2 regions of the Pseudarthrobacter sp. ATCC 49987 genome follow, and region 2 is predicted to be linked to the other one. Evidence: riboswitches for the same ligand, from Rfam matches in the RefSeq annotation. Region 2 holds a riboswitch; the other holds the start of a gene.

Region 1 (4,200 bases), 3.2 Mb from region 2:
CCGTCTCGGCGGTGTTCATGGTGGTCGGCGCCCTGATGTCCCTCGCTGCGGCGGTGGGCCTGCTCCGCTTTCCCGACCTCATGACGCGGATGCACGCGGCCACCAAGCCCCAGGTACTGGGTCTGTTCCTGCTGCTGTTCGCGCTGGGCCTTCAGATGCGCACCTGGTGGGTGTGGCCGGTGCTGGTGGTGGCGTGGATCTTCCAGCTGCTGACCGTGCCGGTGTCCGCGCATATGGTGGGCCGCGCCGGTTACCGGACGAAGCACCTGCACCCGGAGCTGCTCAGCACGGATGAACTGGAGGCCGTGGTCCAGCAGGCGGCCGGCAAGCGCGGTTTCACCGGCGACGACGGCGACGAGGTCACCGACGGGCGGTGAGGGCTGGACGATGCGCCCTAAACCAGGCGCCCTAAACCAGGCGCCCTAAACCAGATCCTGGGTCTTGGCGAAGCGGGTCACCGCGCGCTGGGTGCCGCGGTTGGCGAGGACCTGGATGATGGCGCTGACGGACGCGGAGATCAGGGCGAAGGTCAGGGCCGAGCGCAGCGTGGTGGGCACGTCGTCGTCGTGGCCCTTGGGCGGCTTGCTGCCCGTGGACTTCTCCCAGATGGTGTCAACGAGCTTGGTGCCGACATAGCCGGCGAGCAGGCTGATGCCGGTGCCGAGCAGTTTGATGAAGATGTTCATTCTTCGCAACTCCTTGCGGGAGGAAACAGGGCTTCCCCTAGCCTAGCGTTCCTTGCCGGAGGGTCCAGCCAGGGAAGCGGCCGGGACCAACGCCCCTGTCCGGCGGGGCGGGCCGGACGTAACTTCGAGCATGGAAAAGCCCCAAACCAGTTCGCCCGGCCGCACCGCGCCGGCCGCCCCAGCGGCTGACGGCCAGACCTCGCGGCGGCTGTATTTCTGGGCCGGCATTGCCTCGGTGCTCTTTGTGGTGCTCCTGGTCATCGCGCTGGTCCTGGACTTCGCCGCCCCGCCACCGGTCCACGGAGGCGCCGCGACACTGGAGTTCATCGCGCGGAACAAGGGGATCTACATTGCCGAGCAGCTGTTGTGGATGGTGCCGAACATGCTGCCGGTGCTCGTGTTCGTGGCGCTCTTCGTGGCCTTGGCCCCGCTCGACAAAGGCCTGGCCCTGCTGGCTGCCGTGATCGGCGCACTGTCCTGGGCGCTGATCCTCGCCGTCCCGGTCACCAGCCGGGGCTCCCTCGTGCTGGTATACCTCAGCGACCGTTACGCCGGCGCGGACGACGGCGCCGCCCGGCTCCGCTACTCGACCGCCGCCGAGGCGATCGTCGCCGAGAACAACACCCCCGCCGTCGTCGGTGTCCTGTCAGCGCTCGGCATCCTGCTGATCTCCGTCGTCATGCTGAAGGGGGTGCTGCCACGGACCCTCGCGTGGCTGGGGATCGCCACCGGCGGCCTGGGTGTTGTTGCGGAGGCGCTCCGGCATGCCGTCCCGGAGTTCTACTGGGGCTACGGCGTGCTGATGTGGGTCTGGTTCGTGGCCGTCGGGATTGCGCTGGTCCGGTTGGCCGGGCGGACACCCCGCAGCGGAGCCGGGGGGATGCCGGGCTAGCGTCCCGGCGGTCCAGCCAGAGACGCAGTGCGGCCGAGGATTTCCGACAGGGCCTCGACCACCAGTTCGTGGTCGGCTTTCTGCGGCAGCCCGGACACCGTGACGGTGCCGATCATCCCGGTGCCGCGCAGGTAGATGGGGAACGCGCCGCCGTGGGCGGCAAACTCCATCTGGTCGAACCAGGCGTTGTCCTCGATCCTCCGCCCGGCCGCCCGGGCCCGAAGACCCACCAGCAGCGACGGGACTTCGTAGCGCACGGCCGTGCGCTGCTTGGCCCTGATCCAGTGTTCGTTGTCCGGGGTGGCGCCCTCCAGCGCCGCATGGAAGAGCACCTGCTCGCCCTTGGTGATGTCGATGGCGATCGGGTGGGAGCGATGCCGGCCGAGTTCCACCAGGAGGAGCCCGAGGTCCAGGGCGTCGTCCTTGCTGAAGGACCGGAACCGCAGTTCCTCGATTTCCGCCAGGATGCGGCCGATCAGCGCACCCAGGGACCCGTGCGGCTGCGGTTCCGCGGAATCCGGATCGTAGTCGGGGGAAGGCACTGGTGAGTTCGTCAAGTGATTCAGCTTCCGTTAGTTGGCTGCCGGCAGCCAGCCGGCCGTGGCGGCGTCCGGTGTTCCCATGCTGTGCCGACTCTACCAAGCAGGCCGGTCCGGGACACCGCTTCGGACGGTCCAGGATTGTGACGGCCGGCCCCGGAAAAATAATGCTCCACGGGTGTAAACTGGGCCACGCCCACAAGGGCAATATTAGATACGACAGGGGAGCGCCGCCGTCGGGCATCACCGGAGGAATCCGGGGAAACCACAGGTGGGCGCTGAGAGTGCGGACAGCCGCAGACCCTCGAACCTGATCCGGTTAGTACCGGCGCAAGGGAGTCGAGTTCTCAGAGTGCACGGAGCGGCAGCGGAAGCTGCGGACCCGGGGCACTCTCCCCTCCTGTTCCTCAGGAGGACGATATGACTGATACATCTGCCAAGCACGAATCCGGCCAGCACGAATCCGCCAGCCCCGGTTCTGGCACGACACCCACCCGACGCACCCACAACTGGCGTGTTGTGGACATTGTGGTGGCCGCGTTGATCGCCGTGGCCGGCGGCGTCATCTTCTGGGCCTGGTCCCAGGGCGCCAACCTCATTTCCGCCCCCGTCAACGCGTTCTACCCGCCGCTCACCGGGCTTTACGCCGGCGGCTGGATGATCCCGGCAGTTCTGGGCATGCTCATCATCCGCAAGCCGGGCGCCGCACTGTTCTGCGAGACCGTGGCGGCCGCCGGCGAGCTGATCATGGGCTCGCAGTACGGCACCACGGTGCTCATCTCCGGCATCCTGCAGGGCCTTGGCGCCGAACTGGTCTTCGCCGCGTTCATGTACAAGAAGTTCAACCTGCCGGTGTCGCTGCTGGCCGGTGCCGGCGCCGGCCTGTTCTGCGGGCTGAATGATTCGTTCCTGCCCTGGGGCTGGAACATCGCGTACGCCGCCGGCGACAAGCTCGCCTACGTCATTTTCACCGCCATCTCCGGTGCCGTGATCGCCGGCGGGCTGTCCTGGCTCGCCACCCGGGGCCTGGCCAGGACCGGCGTGCTGAGTTCCTTCGCTTCCCGCAAGGCGGCCACGGAGCCCGTCTTCTCCTGATGTCCGCACACTGCGCATGACATCTTTCGACCGGGTCCGCCCGGCTACGATCACCGCTCGCGGCTGGGGCTGGCGGCACGCCGGCCGGTCCCGGCCCGCCGTCAGCGGCCTGGACCTGGACATCCGGCCGGGGGAGCGCGTGCTGCTGCTGGGGCCTTCGGGCGCCGGCAAATCCACGCTGCTCCACGCCCTGGCCGGGGTGCTCGGCGACAGCTCCTCCGGTGACGGTGCTGTTAGTTTTGCCGCTGGCCGTGCTCCGGCGGACGCCGAGGACGCCGACGAGTCCGGCAGCCTGCTGATCGACGGCGCCGCGCCCCGGGCCCGGCGCGGCCGGGCCGGACTGATGCAGCAGGACCCGGAAACGCAGGTGGTGCTCTCACGCCTCGGCGACGACGTCGCCTTCGGTGCGGAAAACCTCTCCGTGTCGCCGGCCGACATCTGGACCCGGGTGGCGGAAGCGCTCGACGACGTCGGGCTGGGCCGGCTGCCGCTGGACCATCCGACGTCGGCGTTGTCCGGCGGCCAGAAGCAGCGCCTGGCGCTCGCCGGCATCCTCGCGATGCGCCCCGGGCTGATTCTCCTCGACGAACCCACCGCCAACCTGGACCCGGCCGGCGTCCTGGAAGTCCGCGACGCCGTCGGCCGCTGCGTGGACAAGACCGGCGCCACCCTGGTGGTGGTGGAGCACCGGGTCGCGGTCTGGAAAGACCTCGTGGACCGGATCGTGGTGCTGCAGCCCGGCTCGGCCACGGACTCCGCCGTGCTGATCGACGGGCCGCCGGACCAGGTGCTGGCGCAGGCGCGGGACATGCTCACCGCAGCGGGTGTCTGGGTGCCCGGTTACGTGCCGCAGACCCGGGCTCGCCGCGCCAGTGCTGCCGGTGCTGGCGGTGCCGCCGGTGCTGCCGGTGCCAATACCGCGCGGCTGCTGCTGGCCGCGGAGGGCCTGGCCGTCTCGCGCGAACGGCCGCGGCGGTCCGGTCTCCGC
Region 2 (4,200 bases):
GGGTGTGCTCGTCCGCGATGACCTCGAGCTTGACCCAGTCCGTTTCGAGGGCTTCGCGGGCCAGTTCGGCCGTCAGCACGGCGTCCCTGGCGGTGAAACAGCCCGCCGTGTTGGGCAGCACCCGGATGTTGTGCTCCAGCAGCAGCTGAAACAGCGACCCGGACTCCGCCGGCGAATAGCGCCGCATCGCGACGGTGGTCAGTTCGGTGCCCGAGGCCAGCAGTGCAGCCCCCAGTCCGTCCAGGCTCGGGGCCCCGCCCGTGCCCATGATGAGCCGCGACCCCAGCTGCACGCCGTCCACCGTGAACGGATCCGCGGCGGCCGCTGACGCTCCGGGCACTGAGGCTCCGGGCGCCGCTGCCAGTGTGGTGTCCTCCATGCTGCTCATCCTCCCTGTACCGCCGTTACCAGCTCGATGTCGTCGCCGTCGGCGAGCGCGGTGCCGTGCCATTGGCTGCGCGGGACCACCTCGGCGTTGCGGGCCACGGCGACGCCGAGTTTGCCGCCGTCCTCAGACTGGCCGTTGGGGGCCAGGGTCCGCCCGGTGACCTGGCTGACGAGGGTGCTGACCGAGGCGCCGTCGGGGAGCCAGTGCCCGGTTCCGTTCAGGGTGATGTTCATACCGTTTCCTTGTTGTGCTCAGGGTTGGTGTTCCGGGTGTTGGTGTTCCGGGGGAATGTGGTGTGCGGACCGTCGGCAGCAGGTCCGGCGGACTGTGTGCCGGTGCTGAATCTGTCGGGCCGGAAGTGGGCCCAGCGGGGATCCGCGACGCCGTCCAGCAGTCCGCGGCAGATCTCTGCGGCGGCGGGCGTGAGCAGGATTCCGTGCCGGAAGAAGCCGGTGGCGATGATCAGGCCCGCGATGCCTGCCGAACTTCCCGGTTCCGCCACCCGGCCCAGCAGCGGCGCGTTGTCCGGGGTCCCCGGCCGGGCCCGGGCGGTGGCCTCGAGCAATTCCAGTTCGGCGACGGCGGGGACCAGCTGCTGCGCATCGCGCAGCAGCTGGTAGACGCCGCCGGCGGACACAGCGGCACCGGCCGGCGTGCCGGCTGTCGGGGCGGCCGGCGGGGCAGCGTCCCGGAGGTCTTCACCGAGGGCGTCCTCCCGCTGGGTGGCACCGATCACCACCGTGCCGTCCTGCCGGGGGACGATGTAGACGGGCACCCCGCGCACCAGTCCGCGCACCGTGGAGGTGAGCAGCGGGCGCAGTTTCTCCGGCACCCGGAGCCGGAGGATGTCACCGTGGACCGGCCGCAGCGGCAGCCGGAGCCCCGCCGGCAGTCCCTCAAGCGCGGCGGCGCCGAGGCCGTTGGCCACAATGGTTTCCGTGGCCCGGACAGAACCGCCGCCGGCGAGGCTGGCGCCAGCCACCCGCCCGTCCTCCCAGAGCAGCCCGGCAGCGCGCCGGGCGATGGTGTCGCAGCGGCCGTCCGCGGCCAGCAGTTCCCCGATCCGGGCGAGCAGACGGCGGGGGTCCACCTGGTGGTCGGCGGGAATGTCGAAGGCGCAGGAGATGCCCGGGCTCAGCAGGGGTTCACGGATGCGCGCCGCACGGACGATCAGCGGTTCGACGGCGAGGCCGGCAGCCTGCTGGACGGTGCGCAGGTCCGCGAGCGCCCGGCGGTCGGCGGCGTCGGCACCCACGGCGAGGGTCGGCGTCGTGAGGTATCCCGTCCCGGAGCCGCCGTCTCGCGGGTCTTCCGCGGCCGCACCGTCCAGTCCGGCGGCGAAGGCCGGCCAGAGCCGGGAGGATTCAAGCATGAGTTCCAGGAGGGCTTCCTCCTGGTAGTGGAGTTCACTCACCGGGGCAAGCATGCCCGCGGCGGCCCAGCTGGCGCCGCTCCCGGGGGCGTCGTCAATCAGGGCCACCGAACGGCCCGAGCGCCGCGCCGCCCAGGCGATCCCGTGGCCGACAACGCCGCCGCCAATCACAGCAACGTCGTAACATTTGGGGGTTTTGGTGTTATCCGCGGCGGCCGCGGCCGCCGCATCGGTGACTGAGGCCGTGGCTGGGACGAGTCTGCTGCCCATAAAAGGTTCCTTCCCTACGCCGGTACTAACCGGATCAGGTCAAGCGGTCGGCTCTGACGCCCTCTCAGCCTGCCGGTGCCGGACGCCAGGGGCGTGGACGGGCGCGGCAGGCTCCCGCGGTATTGGCCCAGTTTAGAGGAACTAGGCTGGAAGCATGAGCCAGGATGCCGTCCACACCACCGCCCGCCTTTACCTTTGCACCGACGCCCGCCGGGACCGCGGCGACTTTGCGGACTTCGTGGACGCTGCATTTGCCGGCGGCGTGGACATCATCCAGCTGCGCGACAAGACGCTGGAGGCTGCCGAGGAGCTGGAACTGCTGGAGGTCCTGCATCAGGCAGCCCACCGCCACGGCCGGCTGTGGGCCGTCAACGACCGGGCGGACCTCGCCTCGCTGTCCGGGGCTCCGGTGTTCCACATCGGGCAAAAGGACATCCCCCTCGGGGCGGCCCGGGACTTCCTCGGCAAGGACACCGTGATCGGTTTGTCCACCCACAGCCCGGAGCAGGTGGACGCAGCCATTGCCGCCGCCCCCGGCCGCAACGGCCTGGACTACTTCTGTGTCGGGCCGGTGTGGGCCACCCCCACGAAGCCGGGGCGAGCCGCCGTCGGACTCGAACTGGTGCGTTACGCGGCGGACGCGATCCGCCGGGCGGCACATAGCGCCGGGGGCAAGGTCGCGGGCAAGGTCGCGGGCAAGGTCGCGGGCAAGGTCGCGGGCGTGGTGCCCTGGTTCGCGATCGGCGGCATCGACCTTGGAAATGTGGAGCAGGTGGTGGCGGCGGGCGCACACAGGATCGTGGTGGTCCGCGCCATCACCGAGGCCGACGATCCCGCGGACGCCGCCCGGGCCCTGCTCGCCGCACTCGACGCCGCGGACAGCTGAGTCGGACCGACCGCTCAGCCGGCCAGGCCGAGCTGCGTCATCCGGCGTGAGTGGTTCGCCGCCAGTTCCCGCATCAGCTCGCGGACAAGTTCCTTCGACTGCTCCTCGTCCGCGCCGATCAGTCCGCCCACGAAGGCATGTTCGAAACTCACGCGCCGGGCCTGGGTCAGGGCCTCGCCGAGCAGCCGCCTCGCCCACAGCGCCAGCCGCGATGCCAGCCGCGGGTCGTCGGCCAGGGCCGTCCTGAGCCGGTCCCGCAGCACGGCGGTGGCCTCCCCGTCGGCCTGGATCTGCTCCACCAGGGCACGGGTCGAGGCGTCGACGTAGCGGGAAATGGCGCGGTAGAAATCGGCGGAGACGGTGTCGATCACATACGCCTTCATGAGGGATTCGTACCAGTCCGCCGGACGCGTGCGTTCGTGGAAGTGGTCCACGGACGGCTGAAACGGAACCATGGCAGCTTCCGGGTCAAGGCCCATGGCGTCGAGTTTGGCGCTCACGAGTTCGTAGTGCTGGAACTCGGTCACGGCGATCCGGGCCAGCACCGCACGGTCGTGCAGGGTGGGTGAATACCGGGCATCGGAGGAGAGCCGTTCGAAGGCGGAAAGCTCACCGTAAGCCATCACGCCGAGCAGATCCCTCAGGAAGGTGTTGTAACGGGCGGGATCGGCCGGGGATGTGCTCATGATCCAAGACTAATGGCGCAATTGAAGCTAATCTGATTTTCGTGTCCCATCATCGCTTGACCCCGAATATCCACCAGCAGAAGAACCAACTTGCCCAGGCCCTCAACGCGCTGCGCACCACGCTGGAACTGCCGGGCCCGTTCCCCGAGGACGCCCTGCGGGAGGCCAAGGAGGCCGTCGCCGGGCACGAGCTGCCGGAGCTTGATTTCACCCACATTGAGTTTGTGACCATCGATCCCGCGTCCTCCACCGACCTGGACCAGGCCCTCTTCATCGACCGTGCCGGCGCGGGCTATAAGGTCTTTTACGCGATCGCCGACGTCCCGTCCTTTGTCGTCCCCGGCGGGGCGCTCGACGCCGAAACCCGCCGCCGCGGCCAGACCTACTACACCCCGGACGGCCGGATTCCGCTGCATCCGGAAGTCATCAGCGAAGAAGCCGGAAGCCTCCTGGCCGGGCAGCGGTGTGCCGCGTTTGTGTGGGAATTCGAGCTCGACGACGCCGCCGAGGTGTCCGCGGTGCTGGTCCGCCGCGCCACCGTCCGGAGCCGGGCGAAGCTCAGTTACCAGGGGGTGCAGGCCGAGCTCGACGCCGGCAC

The links. Region 2 has a riboswitch for thiamine pyrophosphate ahead of GXK59_RS04015 (FAD-dependent oxidoreductase). Riboswitches for the same ligand answer to the same signal wherever they lie in the genome.
Region 1: it holds a riboswitch for thiamine pyrophosphate, as region 2 does, so the genes downstream of both, GXK59_RS18890 (ECF transporter S component) here and GXK59_RS04015 (FAD-dependent oxidoreductase) in region 2, are expected to answer to the same signal.

The regions. Positions count from the first base shown of each region.
Region 1 covers NZ_JAABNS010000001.1:4,076,696-4,080,895, forward strand. Annotated here, with positions in the region: gene mnhG (monovalent cation/H(+) antiporter subunit G) at 1-377, shown strand, start outside; gene GXK59_RS18875 (DUF4235 domain-containing protein) at 423-686, opposite strand; gene GXK59_RS18880 (DUF4386 family protein) at 817-1,578, shown strand; gene GXK59_RS18885 (heme-degrading domain-containing protein) at 1,575-2,135, opposite strand; TPP riboswitch at 2,329-2,472, shown strand; gene GXK59_RS18890 (ECF transporter S component) at 2,538-3,212, shown strand; gene GXK59_RS18895 (ABC transporter ATP-binding protein) at 3,229-4,200, shown strand, end outside.
Region 2 covers NZ_JAABNS010000001.1:842,745-846,944, reverse strand. Annotated here, with positions in the region: gene GXK59_RS04025 (thiazole synthase) at 1-379, opposite strand, end outside; gene thiS (sulfur carrier protein ThiS) at 385-621, opposite strand; gene GXK59_RS04015 (FAD-dependent oxidoreductase) at 618-2,030, opposite strand; TPP riboswitch at 2,024-2,158, opposite strand; gene GXK59_RS04010 (thiamine phosphate synthase) at 2,185-2,916, shown strand; gene GXK59_RS04005 (ferritin-like fold-containing protein) at 2,931-3,602, opposite strand; gene GXK59_RS04000 (RNB domain-containing ribonuclease) at 3,644-4,200, shown strand, end outside.